Regions from separate parts of the Effusibacillus dendaii genome, predicted to be linked through region 3. Evidence: riboswitches for the same ligand, from Rfam matches in the RefSeq annotation. Region 3 holds a riboswitch; each other region holds the start of a gene.
What was found. A riboswitch is a leader RNA that binds a small molecule or an ion and turns the genes downstream of it on or off. The one in region 3 is predicted to bind cyclic di-AMP.
Positions count from the first base shown of each region.

Region 1 (6,769 bases), 160 kb from region 3:
GGATGTCACCCTTGCAAATCCGAAACCTGGTTTCATGTACCCACAAATCATTGTCACACCTTTTGATTTGATTGCTGTGCCAGCGACAAATAAATCGGTTGAACTGATCCACATGACGGAGTCGGATCTCAGCAAGCGGTGACCGCAGCTGTCAAATGTGATATAGTGAAGCTATCGAATAACCTCGCGTAACGGGGTGGAAACATGCAGAAGCTGAAGACGCAAAAAGCGTATGAACAAGTAGCGGACTATATCCAAAAACAGATTTTGCAGGGCGTGTACAAACCAGGCGACAAGCTGCCAACATTACTGGAAATCTCGGAAATGCTGAGTGTGGGACGGGCCACTGTACGGGAGGCATTTTCCGCTTTACAGGCGAAGGGACTTATCGAGATTCGGCATGGCGAAGGGTCTTTCATCCGGAGTATCGACCTGAAGAATTTTCAGGAACCGATGAATATTGCTCTTTTGAAAGGCAAGGATTTGCTCGAGTTGCTGGAAGTGCGCAAGATTTTGGAGGTTGGGGCAGCAGAATTGTCTGCGCTGAATCGAACGGAAAGCGATTTGGAAGACATGCGGCAGGCGCTTGATATCATGGCTGCACATCAGGAGTCGGAAAAAGAAAGTGTCGAGGCAGATTTTCGTTTTCATTTGGCAATCGCCAAAGCGGCAGGCAATTCGATGCTGTATTCACTGATTCGCACGATCGCGCCGACGATGGAAAGTGCAATGCTGCGTTCCCGTTCGATTTCGGGTTCCCCGCGCGACCTGATCCAGGAACATATTTATATTTACCGGGAAATTGAGAGCGGCAACGCGGAACGGGCCAGCCACCGTATGTACGAACATATCGATAATGTGACCAAGCGTATCAAAACCAGTCTGAAATAAGGAGATCCCCTGACCTACATCGGCAGGGGATTTTCACTGCATATAAGGCAGCAGATTTTGGGCAATCAAAAGATGGCCTTGATTGTTTGGGTGGATCGGATAGGGACCAAACGGAATTCGGCGATACAGATCTTCCAGCCGACCTGTTCGATAACCGGCGATCAGTTGCGGTTCGTTTCCGGAAAACCAGGTATCGGTTGGAGCGATTTGTAGTTGGTGGCGGGCTGCCGCGAGATGAATGGCTTCGTTTAAAATTCCAACCGCTTCGACAGCCAACGGAGTATTGGGAAAAGGATTATATTGTGTGCAAATCACAATAGGGGCTGTGCTCCATTTGCGGATATAGACAATCAATTGATGGACATTTTGTTCGTACGTGGCCGCGGCTCGTCTGACGGTCTGGGGCGTAATTCGCTGTGAACGGATCGCGTGTAAAATCAAATCGTTGCCACCAATCCAAAGGCTGATCGTGGTCGCCTTTTGCAAAGGAAGCGGGTCATTGCTAACAACCGCATTTAACAGCGCATGGCTGGTCCAACCGGAGTGGGCGAGACGAAGTACGGAAACGGGAATGTTTCGATGTCGAAGATAGCTCGCGATGCGCTCCGTATATCCGTATAAAGGGGAGGTGGCACTTTTTCCTACCGTAATGGAATCTCCTAATGCCGTATAGAAAACCATAGTTCACCTCCCCGACAGACTTTTTTTTATTTCATTCAGAGTCAGAAGTTTTTGGTACGGGCATTTCTCACGGGAGGATGTTTTTTTCTGTCCCAATCGTTCAAATGCGTGAATGGATCCACGGCAGTTTGTGTATTGTGCCGGATAGGGAGGGGGAAAATGAGCGTCTGCGGAGAGCTTTTCCGCGATCATTCCCGTACGATGAGAGGAAGCCATAACAGGAAGGGAGAGAACAATTTGGCGGTTACCTATCAAGAAGCGCTGCGATTTTTGGGGAAGCCTGTATGTGCGGAATGCAAAGGGCACCAAAAACATTATGGCATCGTGCAACGGGTAAGCCGAAAAGGAATATTGCTGCAGCCGATCCCGGTACATGCTTCGGCGAACCGTAAAGACAGCCAGGTTGACTTTACAACGGCGGATCGACCGGCTGCGATGGATGCGGAAACGGTGTTCCTGCCTTTCTTGCTTCCGCTTACCACTTTATTTTCGCTGGGCGCATATGGAGGGTATGGCACACCATACGGATACGGGTACGGCAGACCGTATGGATTCGGTAGGCCTTATGGTTATGGGTATGGAGCACCGTACGGGTACGGTGGAGGTTATTGGTGGTGACAATCGCGAATGACCGGATTTGAGGAGCAGACAGGGCAGGATTTGGGAGGAAAAGTCTGGATATAACTGATAATTCCGGCTGATATGGGGAGAGACAGTCTCAGCTGAAATAATCAGAATATTTCCGGGGTGAATGGAAAAAATCGAATGTGTTATCATAAGTACAACAAATAAATGAATGGTTTATTCATTCAACGTATTTATTATTAAACAAACAGGCTGAATTCCATTGTATGGAAGCGGGGGAACCAAGTTCCTGGGGTTAATCCTGGCTATGCCAGGAGGGATGTGAGAAACTTCTCTGCCATCCTACCCGACAGCTAACCTCGTAAGCTAACGCAGGGAAGATCCAAGATTGCAAATCGGCGGGATGCAGACTATTTTCTTTTTCTGCCGCTTTTGCCAGGTCGCGGATTCGGTCGTTGTATTCATCTTTTGGTGATGCGCGCGTCAGACCGGTGCAGACTTTTTCTTGGAACTTCGGTTCCGTGAAAAAGCAGCACCGGTCTTTTTTGTTGCATGGCCTGGATGTGCGAGATGAGATCAGAAAGGAGAAATGAAATGAAAAGCAAAACTTTGCAATCAAAATGGGCTGCGATGTTGACCGGTGTTCTGGCTGCCGGGCTTTTATTGGCAGGATGCGGCGGCAGCACAAGCGGGTCGGCGCAAGATTCCGGCAAACAGGAAACTGCGTTTGAAAAAGCAAAACGGCAGGGGTATGTGACAGTCGGTTTTGCCAACGAAAAACCATACGCCTATGCGGCCCCGGACGGCAAATTGACAGGTGAAGCGGTTGAGGTCGCGCGCGCCGTTCTGAAAAACCTTGGGATCAAAGAAGTAAACGGTGTATTGACCGAATTCGGGTCGTTGATTCCGGGGCTGAAAGCAAAACGTTTCGACATCATTACGGCGGGTATGTATATTACGCCGGAGCGGGCGAAGCAGGTCGATTTTGCCAATCCTGAATACAGTATTGGGGAAGCGATTGCCGTTAAGAAGGGGAATCCGATGAATCTTCACAGTTATAAGGATATTGCCGCCAATTCAGAAGTGAAAGTTGGTGTAATGGGGGGCGCCATCGAGATCGATTATCTGAAAAAGAGCGGGGTGTCGGATAGCCAAATCGTGATTGTATCCGATCAGCCTTCTGCCATCAACGCTCTGCAGGCCGGACGTGTAAACGCCATTACAATGACCGGTCCTTCTTTGCAGGCAGTGATGGATTCAGCGAAAGATCCTTCGATTGAGAGGGTCATGGATTTCGAACAGCCGGTGATCGATGGTAAAAGTATACGCGGTTATGGGGCTGCCGTTTTCCGCCAAGGGGACGATGATTTCCGGCAAGCGTATAACGAGGAATTGAAAAAACTGGAGGATTCAGGCGAACTTCTGAACATTCTAAGCCCGTTCGGATTTACCAAGCAGGAACTGCCGGGCGGTAAAACGGCAGAAGAATTATTGAAATAAGGAAAGGGGTGCAGAACCATTTTTCCGACTGACCTGTTTACACCCCTTCTGCACGGGGTAGAAGTGACTCTGCAAGTAATGGCCTGTTCTGCGGTTGCAGCTTTGCTCCTTTCATTCACCGCTGGGTTGTGTCGTTTGTCAAAATGGGCATGGGTGCGAATGGCTGCAGCCGTATATGTGGAATTTTTTCGGGGTACTTCATTGCTGGTGCAAATGTTTTGGCTGTTTTTCGCTTTGCCAATATTGGGAATTGAACTGGAGCCGATGACAACAGGTGTTCTGGCGTTAGGACTGAACTATGGCGCTTACGGTTCGGAGATTGTCCGTAGTTCGATTCAGGCGATTCCAAAAGGGCAGACGGAAGCTGCAATCGCGTTGAACCTGACCTCGTTTCAGCGGATGCGGAGCGTGATCCTCCCGCAAGCGTTTACTCTGATGCTGCCCGCTTTCGGAAATCTGTTGATTGAACTTTTAAAAGGCACATCGCTTGTTTCGCTGATCACATTATCCGATTTGACGTTTACCGGTATGCTGATGCGAACCGCAAACATTGCCAGAACGCCGGAGATATTGGGGCTTATTCTTGTCATTTACTTTGTTCTTGCGTACTCCCTGACTCTTGTTGTGCGTTGGTTGGAACGGAGAGTTTCCGCAGGGAGGGTGTAAAAGATGTGGGATTGGGAGTTTGCATATTCGATTTTGCCGAAGTTGTTGAAAGTGGTTGATGTGACCATTGAGGCCACATTATCAGGTTTCGTACTGGCCGCTTTGTTAGGGATGCTGTTGGCTTTTGGCCGCCGGTCAAAGCGAAAGCCGATTGCATGGGCGTCTGGTTTGGTGGTCGAGTTTATCCGCAGCACGCCGCTTTTGATTCAATTGTATTTCTTATATTTCGCGCTTCCGTTTTACGGTATTTCGTTACCCGCCTTCACAGTGGGCGTGATTGGATTGGGTCTGCATTACAGCACCTATTTGTCCGAAGTGTACCGGGCCGGCATTGAAAATGTGCCGCGCGGACAATGGGAAGCGGCGATTGCGTTGAACTTTTCCAGATCACAGACATGGATGCGGATTATTTTACCGCAGGCCATTCGGCCAGTTGTGCCGGTTTTGGGCAATTACCTGATCACGATGTTTAAAGAAACGCCGCTTCTTTCTACGATTACGGTAGTAGAACTGATGCAAACCGCTAAAATGATCGGTTCCCAGTCGTTTCGCTATCTGGAGGCGTTCACGATTGCCGGATTCCTGTTCCTGCTGTTAAGTTATCTGTCTGCCATTTGGGTTCGCCGAATGGAATTGAGGCTTGAACAAAAATAAGCAAAGGAAGTGGGAGGATGAGCATGATCCATGTGTCCAGTTTGTACGAGGGATATGAGAATGTGGAGGGAAATCCGATTGTCCGCTATCGGAAAATCAGCAAATCATATGGCGATCTGCAGGTACTAAAGGAAATCGATCTGGATATCTATCCGGGGGAAAAGGTGGCGGTGATCGGTCCGAGCGGATCCGGCAAAACAACACTCGCCCGTTTGCTGATGACGCTGGAAGAACCGACGGCCGGCACGATTGAAGTGGATGGAGAACTGCTGTGGCACAAGAGAGTAAAAGGCAGACTGACGCGGGCGGACGAAAAACATCTGCATCGTGTGCGAGGCAGCATTGGCATGGTGTTTCAACATTTTAACCTGTTTCCGCATATGACCATTTTGCGCAACGTGACGGAAGCGCCCATTCGGGTGCTCGGTCTGTCAAAAGAGGAGGCGGTGGAGAGAGCCAAGATCATGTTGGATAAAGTCGGGCTGTTGGATAAGTTGGACAAATATCCGGGCCAACTGTCGGGTGGTCAAAAACAGCGTGTGGCGATTGCGAGAGCATTGGTCATGCGGCCGAAAGTGATGCTGTTTGATGAACCGACATCTGCCTTGGATCCCGAATTGGTTGGGGAGGTGTTGACAGTGATCAAAGAAATTGCGGCGGAAGGCGATATGGCGATGCTGTTGATTACACACGAAATGGAGTTTGCGCGTGATGTGGCAGATCGTATTTTGTTTACGGACGGCGGCAAAATTGTTGAGGAGGGCTCCCCCAAACAGATTTTTGAAAATCCGAAAAGTCCCCGGCTGCAGATGTTCCTTAATCGTTTTCGGACAAATGGATTCTAAAGGCCATGCACTTGACGTTCCGAAATATGACCGAACAGGACGGAGCTGACGTTTGGACCATTGTAAAGGAAACAGGTGTATTGGATGTGAATTCGGTCTATGCCTATTTAATGATGGGCAAATACTTCCCTCACACCTGTGTGGTTGCCGAATACAATGGAAAAATCTGCGGATTTATCACCGCTTTTCTGCCTCCCGGCAAGCCGGACACGATATTCGTCTGGCAGGTGGGTGTGGCAAACACGCAGCAGGGAAAAGGGATTGGAAAATCCTTGTTACGTTTTCTGATGACAAGGGATGTATGTCGCGGAGTGCGTTTTCTGGAAACGACCATTTCCCCGTCCAACCGTCCTTCCGAATCCTTGTTTCGAGGTTTTGCGAGGGATTGGAAGACAGGCTGCAGGGTTACCGAATGTTTCCCGGTGGAGCTGTTTTTAGATGGGGCGCATGAAGCGGAAATGTTGTTCCGGATTGGTCCGTTCTCACAATTGAACTGTTGAGTTTCGCCCATAAGCTGTCCGAATGAATGGTTACTAGAATAATTGTAATCTGTCAGATTGATAAGGAGGAATGAGATGAAGATTTTGGAGGAAGTGACAAACCCGTTGTATGTGTTTGAGCAGTTGGAATCGGAGGTGCGCAGCTATTGCCGGAGTTTCCCGACCGTGTTCAGCAGGTCCAGCGGCTACAAGGTATGGGATCGGAAAGGCAAGGAGTACATTGACTTTTTTGCCGGTGCCGGGTCTCTCAACTACGGGCATAACAATCCCAAAATCAAACAGAAGCTGATCGAATATTTGATGAAGGATGGGATTACACACAGTCTGGATATGGCTACAGAGGCGAAGGAAGAGCTATTGGTCGGTTTCCGCGACGTCATTCTGAAACCTCGAAAGCTGAATTACAAAGTGATGTTTCCCGGTCCGACAGGAACCAATTCGGTAGAA
Region 1 covers NZ_AP023366.1:1,586,323-1,593,091, reverse strand. Annotated here, with positions in the region: gene skT53_RS08735 (S-layer homology domain-containing protein) at 1-142, shown strand, start outside; gene skT53_RS08730 (FadR/GntR family transcriptional regulator) at 205-891, shown strand; gene skT53_RS08725 (SGNH/GDSL hydrolase family protein) at 925-1,572, opposite strand; gene skT53_RS08720 (hypothetical protein) at 1,732-2,190, shown strand; cyclic di-AMP (ydaO/yuaA leader) riboswitch at 2,398-2,541, shown strand; gene ehuB (ectoine/hydroxyectoine ABC transporter substrate-binding protein EhuB) at 2,752-3,657, shown strand; gene ehuC (ectoine/hydroxyectoine ABC transporter permease subunit EhuC) at 3,691-4,323, shown strand; gene ehuD (ectoine/hydroxyectoine ABC transporter permease subunit EhuD) at 4,327-4,977, shown strand; gene ehuA (ectoine/hydroxyectoine ABC transporter ATP-binding protein EhuA) at 5,001-5,822, shown strand; gene ectA (diaminobutyrate acetyltransferase) at 5,828-6,322, shown strand; gene ectB (diaminobutyrate--2-oxoglutarate transaminase) at 6,398-6,769, shown strand, end outside.
Region 1: it holds a riboswitch for cyclic di-AMP, as region 3 does, so the genes downstream of both, ehuB (ectoine/hydroxyectoine ABC transporter substrate-binding protein EhuB) here and skT53_RS07765 (3D domain-containing protein) in region 3, are expected to answer to the same signal.

Region 2 (6,769 bases), 1.6 Mb from region 3:
TGCCCGCTCGATTGAGGAAATGGTGCAGTCGGTCCAGTCGTATGTTCCTGGCTATCGGCTGCGGACAGAGCCGATTTTTGATGGAAACAGGTTGACGGTATTCTTGGAAGTAGAGGGCGCAGGCGATTATCTGCCGAAGTATTCCGGCAATCTGGACATCATGACGGCTGCAGCTGTGAAAGTGGCGGAAGAGTTTGCCAGACACCGGCTTGCAAAAGCGGTTGTTTAACGCAAAGGGGGCGCAGTAGAGATGACAAGGGAACGGGATATTGTAATCACGGAAGTGGCGCTGCGTGACGGCAGTCATGCAATTGCCCATCAATACACGGTTGATCAGGTAATCAGCGTGGCAAGAGCGCTCGATGAAGCCAACGTGCCCTATATTGAGGTTTCGCACGGTGACGGACTGGCTGGATCTTCGCTGCAGTACGGGTTGTCTCGTACGAATGAGATGGAATTGATTGAGGCAGCGGTCTCTGTGTGTAAACAGGCGCGCATTGCCGTACTGTTGTTGCCGGGCGTCGGCACGATGCAAGAACTGAAACAGGCGGCCGGATTGGGTGTCAAAATGGCACGCATTGCCACGCACGTGACAGAAGCGGATATTTCTGCTCAGCATATTGCGCTGGCGAAAGAGTTGGGCCTGGAAACGGTCGGATTTTTGATGATGGCGCATATGGCGCCGCCGGAAAAACTGGTCGAACAGGCGAAGTTGATGGAAAGTTATGGAGCGGATACTGTCTATGTTGTGGATTCGGCTGGTGCGCTGCTGCCGCATGAAGTACGGGAACGGGTGCGGGCGTTACGGCAAAATCTGCGCGTCAACGTCGGATTCCATGCGCACAACAACCTGTCGTTGGCGATGGCGAACACCTTGGTAGCGATTGAAGAAGGGGCTACCCGGATCGATGGCAGCGTTCGGTGTCTGGGGGCAGGCGCGGGAAATGCGCAGACAGAAGTGCTGGTTGCCGTGTTGGACCGGATGAACATTCAAACGGGTGTCAATGTATACAAAATGATGGATTTGGCGGAAGAAATCGTCGCCCCGATCCTTCAAAAACCGCAGGAAATTACACGCGACAGCCTGGTACTCGGCTACGCGGGGGTGTACTCCAGCTTCCTGCTGCACGCACAGCGGGCGGCCAAACAGTTTGGATTGGATGCACGCGATATTCTGATCGAGTTAGGAAAACGGAAAGTGGTGGGCGGCCAGGAAGACATGATTGTCGACGTAGCGGCTGCCATCTCGCATGACAAAACATCGGTTTCGGTCAGATAGGGGAGCGGATTATGGGAAATTATAACTACAGGCAAATCGCCGCTTTTTTAGAACGGGCAGAGTTGGAAAAAAAGGAAATAGGCCGCATAACAGCCGACTATACGGATCTGGATGTGGCGGCGGCCTACGAAATCCAGGCTGAACTGGTAAACCTGAAGTTGGAACAGGGATACCGGGTCATCGGCCCCAAAATGGGCTTGACCAGCCAGGCCAAAATGAAACAGATGAAGGTGGAAGAGCCGATATACGGGTATATTTTTGATTATATGGTGATACCCAACGGCGGCCAACTGCGTATGCGGGATCTCATTCATCCCAAAGTCGAAGCGGAAATCGCCTTCGTAATGGGAAAAGATGTGAGCGGCCCAGGTGTAACGGGCGCACAGATCCTGGCTGCAACCGAATTTGTGACGTCCGCATTGGAAATTATCGACAGCCGCTACGAAAATTTCTCTTTTACATTGCCGGATGTAATAGCCGATAATGCGTCTTCTTCGCGAGTGATATTGGGCGATCGCCTGGTGCGGCCAGATGAAATGGAACTGGATCTGGTCGGTGTTACGCTGTCAATCAATGGTCAAATCAAAGCGTTGGGGGCGGGGGCTGCCGTATTGGGACACCCGGCCCATTCGGTGGCGATGTTGGCCAATATGCTGGCACGCAAAGGGGAATCATTGAAAGCTGGCAGCGTCATTCTGACAGGCGGTGTGACAGAAGCCATCCTGTTGCATGTTGGCGATACGGTAAGCGCCAAGCTGGATGGATTGGGAGAAATCGGGTTTCAGGTGACCGAGTAAAATTTGAGCCAAAAATCCAATAAAAAGGGGCTGTGCGATATGCCATTTGTACAAATTCAGATGCTTGAGGGCAGACCGGAGGAAAAAATCAAGCAGATGATTCGTGACGTAACGGATACGATCGTAAACACGTTAGACGTACCGAAAGAAAACGTTCGCGTTGTGGTTTCGGAAGTTCCCAAAACGCACTGGGGAATCGCGGGTACGCCTGTTTCTGACATTCCTGGACGATAGTTCCGTACCTCCCGGACGATAGTTCCCTATCCGACTTAAAGACCGTCTGATCTGTTTTGATTGGACGGTTTTTATCTGCCGATTGGCTCATCAGGCGGTTATCCGACATTGTTTCTGGCTGATGCCGCAAGAGCCAACGGGGGTAAGGTGTACACTTGCGAAAACGATTCTTTTAAGATTGAATTGGCCAAACAGACTTTTGAAAAGGCGGGACTCGACAAATACATTGAGTTGATTGAGGGAGATCTTTACAGACGGTGGCATCACTCGAGGGCCCGTGGGATTTTGTGTTTATCGATGCAGTGAAGGAAGAATACATTTTTTACCTCGCGATGGTATGGCCGAAACTCCGGTCAGGAGGACTGATAGTAGCGGATAACATGCTTTCTCATAAAGGAATATTGGGGATTACGGCCTATCAGGGATTTGTAAGACTGCAGGACGATGGAGCAACCGTAACGGTACCATCGGATCAAGCGATGAGTTCACTTGTAAATATTAGTGGAGGCTTAACTAGGCCGCTGAATTCCGAAAGGAAGCGGGGGAAACAATTTTGGGGTGAATCCGGTCGATCGATCGGTAGGGCAATCTCTTAAGCCCGAATCCGACAGCTAACCTCGTAAGTGTTTAAGAGAGGAGTGAGGACATTGTTCCAATTTCTTAATTTTACGCCCCGTAGGGATTTTTCCTATGGGGGTTTTTTAACAGCTTAGAAAATATAAAAATGTGATATTCCATCACCATTTTTATACTTTCGGCTGTCGAAAAAGGTTTCCTCTAATAGACGCCGCTTGACCGCGAATATGCTTCGGTAGAAGCCTTTTTTAGATCACGAGGAAACGACCCGCACGCGTCATGTCGGATTCGTATCTGGCGGAACCCGATTCGATTTTACGTTGACATACACCGGACACTTTTTCGGAAAAACGTTGGTGACTTGTCTTCAATCGAATCGAAGCGCGATTTTGGCTATTGACGACATGGACAACCTCGACCACCTTGTTGCGACGTTTGGCTTGAGTAAGGCAGATGCCGTTCGCTTATCAAATTTCTTAAAGGAACCGCTTGCTGATCGATTGCTTCACTCGGAGTATTAAGCATCGGAAACCTTGCTGCTATAGACACACGTCTGTGGAAAATCCGACCTTCTTTCGAGAAGGTCGTTTTCAATTTATCCAAAAATCGATCCGAAATTCATGTTTGATGTGCTCTGATTCTGGAAGTTCTCACAAATAAAACAGCCAAACAATCAAAGGTGCAAAAACAGAGCCAGAGAGCGCGCTCAACGTCATCGCAACGGAACTGATCGATACCGTTTGTTCTCCATATTCAAAAGCCTTCGCGATTCCGATCGCATGCGACGCGCTGCCCAGTGCGATTCCCCGACCCAAAAAATTGTTGATTCTGAACCAGTTGAAGATATAGGGGCCAAAGACGGGACCAGTCAATCCTGCGATCATGACAAATACAGCGGCCAGTGGAGGAATCCGCCTAAAACCGGGAGCAAATTTTTGATTAAGATGTTCCTTTGCTTATATAACGGGTAGGCAAGAGAAACAACGGATGGTCCTAACAGGAGGTTACTCCATTGCCCTCCAATCATATAGGTACTATACGGGATTTGAAAACAGACAAGAATGACAACAAGCGCGACCAATAATAGAAAAAAACCAATAATACTGCCCGGAATCGGCAAGTGCAGCAAGTTGTGCAGCCAATCTCCAACAAATGAAACAGCGTATAAAAACGCAATTTGTGCAATGATTTTCATGATTTTCATTCGTATGGTTGGATCCTAACGGATACAGCTGTAAGAGGAATACCGTCCCTCCTTGCTTTTGCATGATATTTTAGGTTCTCAATACTTTACACATAGAATAACGCATCGGGAAAGAATTGTAAAAATAGTAGTTGCAACAAAACAACAGAACTACTTAGTGTTATGTTTATGTAAGTTTACATTACACAAATATCTCGATGCACAATTATTTTATTTGATTTTTAAATTACATGTTATATATTATTACATATACATTACATATATGGTTGCATTTTTAGGAGGAGGAGAATTCGATGGGGTTTTTCGGTTGGCTGGATTTTCGTGAAGGTCTTCCGCTTTGGTGGTCTTATAAGCTTAACCGCCAAATCGCGCAGTCGGTGGAAGAAACGTTTGAAGGGATTGCCAGGACGCGAGTATCTCTGCTTTTGGATTGGGCAAATGAACAATGGGATTACATAGAGAACACCGCAACAGAAATAAGTCGAATACCCGATGAAGAGTGGAATTTCTATTTAAAAAAACGTCTGCAACAAGCAACTTATTTTACAGAGTTATTTTTGCTTACAACCAAACTTGAAGTATGCGCTGCCACATACCCGAAGCATCTGGGATTTTCCTATCATAACAATCAGAAAACGGGGATCAACAGAGCCGTCCTGCATGTTTTAAATACAAATGAAAGACTTCTCTATGGTCCATTTTCGGATCCGCTGACTATGGAGATCGGGCCACGAACTTCCAATTTTCATGACGAAGTAACGATTGTGTTCATTCAACCGGTTCGGCTAGGGAACAAGTTGAGCCATATTTTAATCGGGCGTATTCCCAACGATGTTCTAGGAGACCTGATCCAACGTGAAGCTGGCCATGTTTACCGCGATTCCGGTGACAACTATCTGTTTATGGCCAAGTCCAATTTTGATCCCGCCATCGCCCCCGGAACCGCATTGTCCCGAAGCCGTTTCGAAGACCGCGCATTTACGTTAGGGGAAAATCTGAAAGACGGGGTTCACACCAAACACTGGGGAATTGTCCGGGTTAAGGATCATACTGAATTTGAAATACGTTTTACGGACCCGGCGACCAACGAACTGCATCCCGGGGTGTGGAACACAATTCAAAACGGAAATAACATTTTCGTTCACTTTCCTGGCTATTCCGACTACCGCCACATTCCGGTAATAGGCAAAGGAGTCACTTTCCAGTTACCGGGTTCGCCCGATATATGGGGAATGATGTGCGAAGGCGATCTCGAGGAAGTTTATCGACGCCGTTCGCTTACTTGGCGACTTGGCAAGCTTTTTGCCATGTGGATGGGAGCGGGAATCATACTGCATCAACTTTTGATTCTGCCAGGCATTTTCCCGCTTTGGTCGACAATGTTGATCGAAGTAATTTACGGTCTGGTGGCAGTTTTATTGTTTTCCCGAAGAGGAGTAGAACCTGTCGCCTCCCGTTTAACAGATATGACTCGGATCATTCGTCGAATAGCGGAAGGCGGAGGCGATCTTACAATGCGTATAGACCATTCTACGCTCGAAAATGACGAATCAGGTGAATTGGGCCGTTGGGTAAATAACCTGATTGATAGTTTGGACGGACTTATGAGCAAGGTAAAGACAACTGCTCTGGGCGTGGAAACTACGAATGAATCGTTGCGCGAAAAAAACAGCCAGGGTCGAGCAAAATTCCTCTTTAGTGATCCACAGTATGGCAGAAATGTTGGAAGGAATACAGCATCAGCTAACAGACGTCCGGCAGGCTATGCTTCAAATTGACCAAGTAAGCGAAACCCTTCACAGTATAGAACAACTGTCACAGGATCAACTAAAACACGCGCAGGAACAAATTGAAAGCATTGACGAAAAAATGAAGGACATCGTGTATCGTGTTCAGGTTGCCCTTAAATTAACTGACACTTTTGCCGAGCATTCCGAAAAAATCAGCCGAATCGTTCATACCATCAACGAAGTGGCTCAACAAACCAATCTTCTGGCATTAAACGCTTCTATTGAAGCGGCCAGAGCTGGGGAACACGGCCGAGGGTTTGCAGTTGTGGCAGAAGAGATTCGTAAGTTGGCGAACCAAACAACGTCTGCTACTCAGGAAATCAGTCACACGTTGGAAGAAATCGAGGCAGATTCCCAACAGGTCCAGATGGCTATCGAGAGAAGCAACGATGAAGTCGAAAAAGGGGCCAATATTGTGGAAGCCGTTAAGAACGTCCTTACATCGATGTCTCAGACATCCGCCGCTAATCCTGATGTTACCAATCAGATGCGCGACATTATACGCAATATAGCTGCGACAAATGAACAAAATTTCAAAACTGTGGACAACGTGAATCAGTCAGCCGAACAGATGGTGCATACGATACAGGATGCAAGAAACGATTCGGAACAAAGTTCTCTCGTGGTTTCGAATCTTCGCCGCCTGGTAGACAAATTCCAACTCTCAGAAAAGTAAATAAAGTCAGGGGGGCCGCATCATTTTGGCTTGAAAAATGGGGTGGGAATTCGCACGAAATGAGGTCCGCATTTACGTTTTGGGGGTATATGACGATATGGATCGGCAACATAGTCGGAACCAAACTGATCGCTCGAATCCTTGGAAAATACTCATCGCTTGTAGCCGGGCTTCTGCTCATTGGAGTAGGCCTGCATCAAGTTTTTTAACTGT
Region 2 covers NZ_AP023366.1:3,249,976-3,256,744, forward strand. Annotated here, with positions in the region: gene skT53_RS17235 (acetaldehyde dehydrogenase (acetylating)) at 1-229, shown strand, start outside; gene dmpG (4-hydroxy-2-oxovalerate aldolase) at 251-1,279, shown strand; gene skT53_RS17245 (2-keto-4-pentenoate hydratase) at 1,291-2,076, shown strand; gene skT53_RS17250 (4-oxalocrotonate tautomerase) at 2,116-2,310, shown strand; gene skT53_RS19280 (O-methyltransferase) at 2,371-2,616, shown strand; partial or broken gene skT53_RS19285 (SAM-dependent methyltransferase) at 2,568-2,690, shown strand; cyclic di-AMP (ydaO/yuaA leader) riboswitch at 2,820-2,951, shown strand; partial or broken gene skT53_RS17265 (DUF3055 domain-containing protein) at 3,150-3,407, shown strand; partial or broken gene skT53_RS17270 (LrgB family protein) at 3,537-4,090, opposite strand; gene skT53_RS17275 (methyl-accepting chemotaxis protein) at 4,384-5,868, shown strand; gene skT53_RS18680 (methyl-accepting chemotaxis protein) at 5,855-6,556, shown strand.
Region 2: it holds a riboswitch for cyclic di-AMP, as region 3 does, so the genes downstream of both, skT53_RS17265 (DUF3055 domain-containing protein) here and skT53_RS07765 (3D domain-containing protein) in region 3, are expected to answer to the same signal.

Region 3 (6,769 bases):
CGACCGCCGCCACATACATAAAAGCGATCGAAGCGGCCACCGCCCCTCCCGCATTCGTCCCCAAGCGGGGAGACGCCAGCAGATAAATGATTGCACCAAATACAAGAAAGGAAAAAGCCTGAATAATCGTTTTCCACTCCACATAGCGCTGACTGGCTAAATAGTACAGCAGCAGCACAGCCCCAATCAAAATTCCCATATATTCGTTGCCGATTCCGTAATAGCGATCCCCTGCCAACAAATCGTAGCCAAGCACCGAATTCTTCATCCAGTATCCCTGCTGCAGCAGATCTGGCAGGACCAGTCCAACTGTCATCGCAGACAGGAAAAAGAGTCTCCCCCTCTGTGTCTTAAACAGCGTCAGCGCGACAAACAGGATCGCCGACAGAATCCCGCATTTGACAGTTAAATCGGCAACGTCTCGGTAGCCAAGGATCGGCAAGAGCAGAAACACGGATGGCATCGTCAATAATCCGGTTAAAAGAACTCCCCATTTATCAGCAAAACGGACAGGCGCCAGTCGGCTGCTGATGGACCCTATCAGCACGACCAGCATACCGAAAACAAACCCTTTAACCATATAAGGGCGCACCCGGTTGACCAGTGATATTTGATGGACCTGATCCTGCAAATACGGCAGCGTCGAACCGGACCACATCAAGGATCCGATGACTTCACCGCCTGTGTTAGGGTGTTCGGGCAGCCCTAAATGTGCCAATATGGTAGGATTCATATCCCGTACAGAGACTAACCCGATTTGACGTGTGCCATTCGAACTGAGCAGCGAATTTGGATCAACTCCGCCGCCGCTGACCAGCAGTATGCCAGCGGAACAAGGACCTCGATCTTGTCCGGCAGTTGACAGATCACTCGTCACCAGCAGCAGATGTTTCAAATCCACGTCCTGCAGCAAATTCCCGACAAATCGGTCGGCAGCCTTCAACTGTTGTCGTTCAGTCAACCGCTCCAGTCGATTGAATTGAACCGTCAACAGGTTGCTGTGGTCGCGCAAAGCCAAATATCGCTTGTACATCTGTTCTTCGCCAACTGTTTCCGGTCCGATCCGTTCCACCCTTCCACCTGTTTGTCGAATGAGGGATTCTGCCGCCTCAATCCCCTCCGTTTTACGTACAGGGATCGATACATTAGCCGCGCCGCCTGCGGCCGCCATATCCAGTAAATGAGGTGTCGCCTGGCTGGATAACAGGTCCCATTTCAAACCGGGAATGACCACCACAATCACCTGATTCTCCTGTTGCCCCCAGGCGGCCGCAGGCGTAACCTGTAAGAGACTGAGGCATAGAATAAAAAGTTGAAAGAATCTGATTATCCGCCCGCTGCCGCGTTTCATGCAATCCCTCTTTCTATCCTAACGATTTCAGTTCCATTTTCTAGAATGCAAAAAAAGGAACCTGATTATACAGGCCCCTTTCTCGATTGGAACTTTTTAGTTTAACATACGAACTTGAACATTCTGTACGCCAAATTGACTGATACCTTGCGCATCTGTATCGATGTATATGTCAATCCGGTTGCCGCGAATTTTCCCGCCTGTGTCCTCCGCTACCGCCTGAAAGCCATCTGGCGGCAGATTCGGATTTGAGTAACCGGAAATCCAAACTTTTGTCCCGATAGGAATCACGTTTGGATCAACAGCAATGACACCTTGCCGGACAGTCGTTCCGGAATAGGTCTTGCCGCCATTTTTCCAATTCACATCAGATGGACCGTATGCGGTGGCCCGCATCGCCAATGTTTTTCCTTCGGTCGTTCCAACTGTCTGCGCCACTTTTACAACGGTTGGAGTCGCTTCTCTCAACGCGGAAAGACCGCTGCGGCTTGCTGCTATATGCGTACTGTCAACAGCAACCGTATTCGGCCGGTAGTTTTGACTGGCGGCTTGATCGCTCTGGGGAGCAGTTTGTCCACCCAACTGCGCCATTTCTCCGTTCGATTGCGCAGCTTGTTCGTTCGGTTGAACAGCTTTTCCGACTGGTTGAACCGTTTGTTCGCCTACCGGAAAAACTTGTCCACTATTTTGAGGGGCAGCTTGCTGTCCGGCACTGACTATTGCCGGAGATAAAAATTGGCCTGTCTGCCGATCATCCACTTTACTGGACAAATCGGCCAATTTGATCAAATCAGGCAGATCCCCTACGTGATGGGCTTGCCCTTCAACTGGTAAAAAAAGGAATGCAAACAAAGCACATGTAGCCTTAATACGTAACATACAGTCTCCTTCCTAAGCCTCCGAAGTTAGCTGACGGGTTCGGTAGAAGGTACCCTTGTTCCGGAAAATCGTTGCTCTCCGGTCCTTTCACCCCAAAAAACGGTTCCTCCGTACTTCAGCATGCGAACAAAGTCACGCATGCGCGGATTCGGCTTGTAAAATTCCTGTAAATTATACGAAATTGAAAGTAAAAAATCATTAGGAATCTGCTGGAAAAAAGCTTATTTTACGACTTTCACCTGTGCAATGTCAGGATCATCCGGTCCTTGCACCGGCAACCCCGCTTTCATATGTTCCCGGATATACTCAATATTCTCGCGAGTGACAATTTCTCCCGGCATCAGGATGGGAATTCCCGGCGGATACACCATTACCAATTCGGCAAATGTCCGTCCGATCGCTTCATCAAAAGGAACTACCTCTGTTTCTGAATAGAACGCCTCACGAGGCGACATGGCCAACCGTGGAATTTCCGGCAGACGCACCTGTACCATCGGTTTCCCGGTTTGGTACACATGACGCTCCGCAATCCGACGCAGGGCATTCAGCAAAGCATCGATCGTTTCCCTTGTATCGCCGCCTGTCACGATGCACAGAATATTGTAGAGGTCCGACAATTCCACTTCAATATTAAACTCTTCCCGCAAAATACGCTCCACATCATACCCGGTAATCCCCAATTTCACAACGGAAACGGTTAATTTCAGGGGGTCCAGGTCATAAACGGATGAGTTGTGCAGAATTTCTTTGCCGAAACAATACAGTCCGTCGATTCGGTTAATCTCTTGGCGGGCATAATCCGCCAGTTCGAGTGCTTTGTCAAGCATATCGTGACCGTTGATCGCCAAATGTTTCCTCGCTGTATCCAGCGAAGCCAACAGCACATAGGAGGTGGACGTAGTGGTCAGCATCGACAGAATCGACTGCACATGGTTCGGATTGACCAATCCCTCTTTCACATTCAAGACAGAACTCTGCGTCATCGAACCGCCCAGCTTGTGAACGGAGGTAGCCGCCATGTCGGCACCTGCCTGCATGGCAGACAACGGCAATTTTTCATGAAAATGGATGTGAACACCATGCGCTTCGTCCACAATCACAGGAATTCCCCTCTCATGCGCCATATCCACGATCGATTTTAAATCGCATGACACTCCAAAATAGGTCGGGTTGATCAACAAAATTCCTTTTGCATCCGGATGTTGCTGCAATGTACGCTCGACCGTCTGGTAAGAGACGCCATGCGCAATTCCAAGATTTGGATCAAGTTCCGGGTGCATGAAGACCGGTTGCGCACCAGACAGAATAATGGCTGCCGACACCGATTTGTGTACATTCCGCGGCACCAACAGTTTGTCTCCCGGTCCCACGACCGACATGACCATTGTCATAATGGCCCCAGAAGTACCCTGTACAGAGAAAAATGTATGGTCTGCGCCAAACGCTTTTGCCGCCAATTCCTGCGCTTCGCGAATCATCCCTTTCGGATTGTGCAAATCGTCAAGCGGAGCAATGTTGATCAAATCGATGGATAGAGCGTTTGAGCCGATAAAATCACGAAATTCCGCCGACATCCCACTGCCTTTCTTGTGGCCGGGTATATGAAATTGAATCGGATCCCGTTTTGCATGTTCCACAAGCATTGTAAAAAGCGGCGTACGTTCCTGTTCCTGTTTGTTCATTCAAGCTTCCCGACCTTTCTGCAAAAAGGGACATTGCAGGAGTCCCATTTCATAACAGCAAGTAGTATACCAGAAGCTTATCCAGCCGGAAAGAAAAAAACGCAAACCGTATGTTCAGGCAAAGATATCCTCTCGCTCCGTATGTTCAGGCTATAAATAACGTCTCGCTCCGACATAGCGCGCGCTCCAATAGGAGTTGGACAGGGAAGAGATGATCACGCCCTGCGACGAACTGGCATGAATAAATTGTCCATCGCCAATGTAAATTCCAAGATGCGACGGGCCCACACGGGTTGTTGTAAAAAACACCAGGTCGCCGACTTCCAGTTTGCTTCGGTCAACCGGTGTCCCATTCTTGTACTGGTCGGCCGAAACGCGGGGAATCGTCAGTCCGTTTTGGGCAAATACGTAACTGGAAAAACCGGAGCAGTCAAATCCTGACGGTGTGTTGCCGCCCCACAGATAGGGTACGCCTATATATTTTTTTGCTGTTGCTACAATATTGGCTTGCAGGATTGATTTCTCTTGCGTGGTAGGTTTCTCTTGCGGGATTGATGTGTTTTGCGGGTTTTGTTGCTCTTGGGGAATTTGTTTGTTTAGAACGCTGAATGTTTTTGGCCCAACGACACCATCGGCCGTTAACCCGTTCGCTTGTTGAAATTTGACCACCGCATCACGGGTGATCGACCCAAAGTAGCCGGTTTCCGTTGCTGAGAAATAACCCAGCTGCTTCAAATCTGACTGTAACGTTTTCACATCTGCACTCGACATTCCGGTTTTCAAAACGGTATCTCCGAAAGCCGCTTCCGCCATTCCATGAATCGATAAGGCAGCGATCATGGCACCTGCTGCCAGCATCCCTTTCCAATAACGTTTCCCATGTCGCATCTCTGTACCTCCCAGTATCACCTAGTTGTGGTAATGTTTCCAATTCTATTTTAAAAAAGATAGATACTGGAAGGTAGCTGTAAAATTTACCATTCTGGTATGGAATTAGGAGATTTCCGTATGCGTATTCTTGCCTGTCCGATTCGGGAGTTTCAACTGCAGGATGAACAAAGACAACAGAATCATCAGGGCCCCTGCCATTTGCAGCGGCGTCATGCGTTCCGCAAACAGCAAATACCCCAACAGGATAGTGAACACAGGTTCAAACATAGAAATAATGGAGGCATTAGCAGGGCCGATCAGTTGAATGCTGGCACTGAAAAGCCAGATGCCGAGCACAGTCGAAAACAGGGAAATAGCCAAAATCGCCAGATATCCATACGGGGCCATAACCGGATGAATCGAACGGTTCAACAGGCCAATCGCCGCAAATGCCAAAAAAGCGCCTGTTACCAGAAAGGCGGTCATTGTCAAAACAGGCAGTCCCAGTCCGACCTGACGGTTCACCAAAATAAAGAACGAGTAAAGCAACCCGGCTGCTCCTCCCAGCAGAACCCCCAACAGGTTGATCTGTCCGCCAGACAATCCGACAATCATCAGCAGCCCGAAAAAGGAACAGAACAAAGCAACCCCTTTGCGTGCCTGCCATTTCTCTTGTCTGGTCAACAAGCTCAATACTGTCACAAAGGCCGGATACAGATAGAGAAGAATCGCCGTCATCGAGGCGGAAATATATTTCAGGGAGGCAAAATAGCAGAACGATACAACGGCATAGCCCAGCATCCCTAACAAAACACATTGAACAACCGCCCATTTTCCAATTCGGACAGGCAGCTTGCGAACCCACACAATCACCCATAAAGCGATCGCCGCAAATAAAAAACGACCGGTCAGTACCGTTATCACGTCACCACCGGCCCGGTAAGCATAATTCGCAAAGATCGGCATCGCCCCAAAACCGCAAGCGGACAGTACAGCAAACCAGATTCCTTTCGCCTGATTCATGGAACTTGCAAAGCCTCACGGAATTCCGGGCGGGCATTGTTCCAAAGTTCTCCATCCCGGAATTCTTTCAGAAAATTGGCCAGTTTCGTCTTCTCGCCGGTTTCCAGCAGATCAACTTTGATGGCCCCTTTCATCGCGTCTCCCATTTTGTTGACCTGGTCGGGCAAACTCTTGTACCCGAGTTTCGCCTCCGCGTCAATCCGAAACGGAATCGCAGCACAAACTCCATGGTACCCCATGCCGTTCGTTCCTTTTGTCAGTGTGACCCAGACAACGCTGACCCGCCGCCCGCCTGGTATCTGGTCAGGGCTTGTGGCGCCAAACTGAATTCCCCGCTCGACGCGGCTCTTGCCATGAATCGCCCCGTTATCGACAAATATCTGATCGCCATCGATAATTACGGCCGACAGGGACGCAAATTCGTCCGGTGTGTCATGACTCGATTTCGCAGTCAGGTTTAATTCCATAAAAATCTCACTCCTTGGTTATACATCAAATACTATCCGACACGTGCTGCGAATTGCGAGCTTGCAGAGCTGTCACAGTCTGGACAGAGGCGTTTAATCGGGGTGTCCGTCTGCCGATTGTACCCAGCCAAATTCCGGCAAACACGAGACCAAATCCGACCGCATGCAGCCAGATAAACCTTTCCCCCAGCAATAGGATAGCAAACACCAGGCTCGCAACCGGCATTCCGTTTAAATACATCGCCGTTGGACCGGCGCCAATTTTTTGGATGCCATTATTAAACCAGATTCCACAAACAGCGGTTGCAAAAACAGAGGAAAACAAAAGCGCTCCCCAAACGAACCAGTCGGTTGGCCAGAGGATGCCGCCAACCGCTTTCGATTCGAATACAGATCCAATTGCAAGAAAGATCGTGCCGACCAGATTCATGTACGAAGTAACAACCAAAACCGGAACGGTCTCCGCCGCTTTTTTAATAAACAATCCGGCAATCACA
Region 3 covers NZ_AP023366.1:1,431,162-1,437,930, forward strand. Annotated here, with positions in the region: gene skT53_RS07760 (hypothetical protein) at 1-1,351, opposite strand, end outside; gene skT53_RS07765 (3D domain-containing protein) at 1,448-2,230, opposite strand; cyclic di-AMP (ydaO/yuaA leader) riboswitch at 2,231-2,394, opposite strand; gene skT53_RS07770 (aminotransferase class I/II-fold pyridoxal phosphate-dependent enzyme) at 2,452-3,912, opposite strand; gene skT53_RS07775 (C40 family peptidase) at 4,063-4,800, opposite strand; gene skT53_RS07780 (DMT family transporter) at 4,906-5,805, opposite strand; gene skT53_RS07785 (YwhD family protein) at 5,802-6,272, opposite strand; gene skT53_RS07790 (DMT family transporter) at 6,298-6,769, opposite strand, start outside.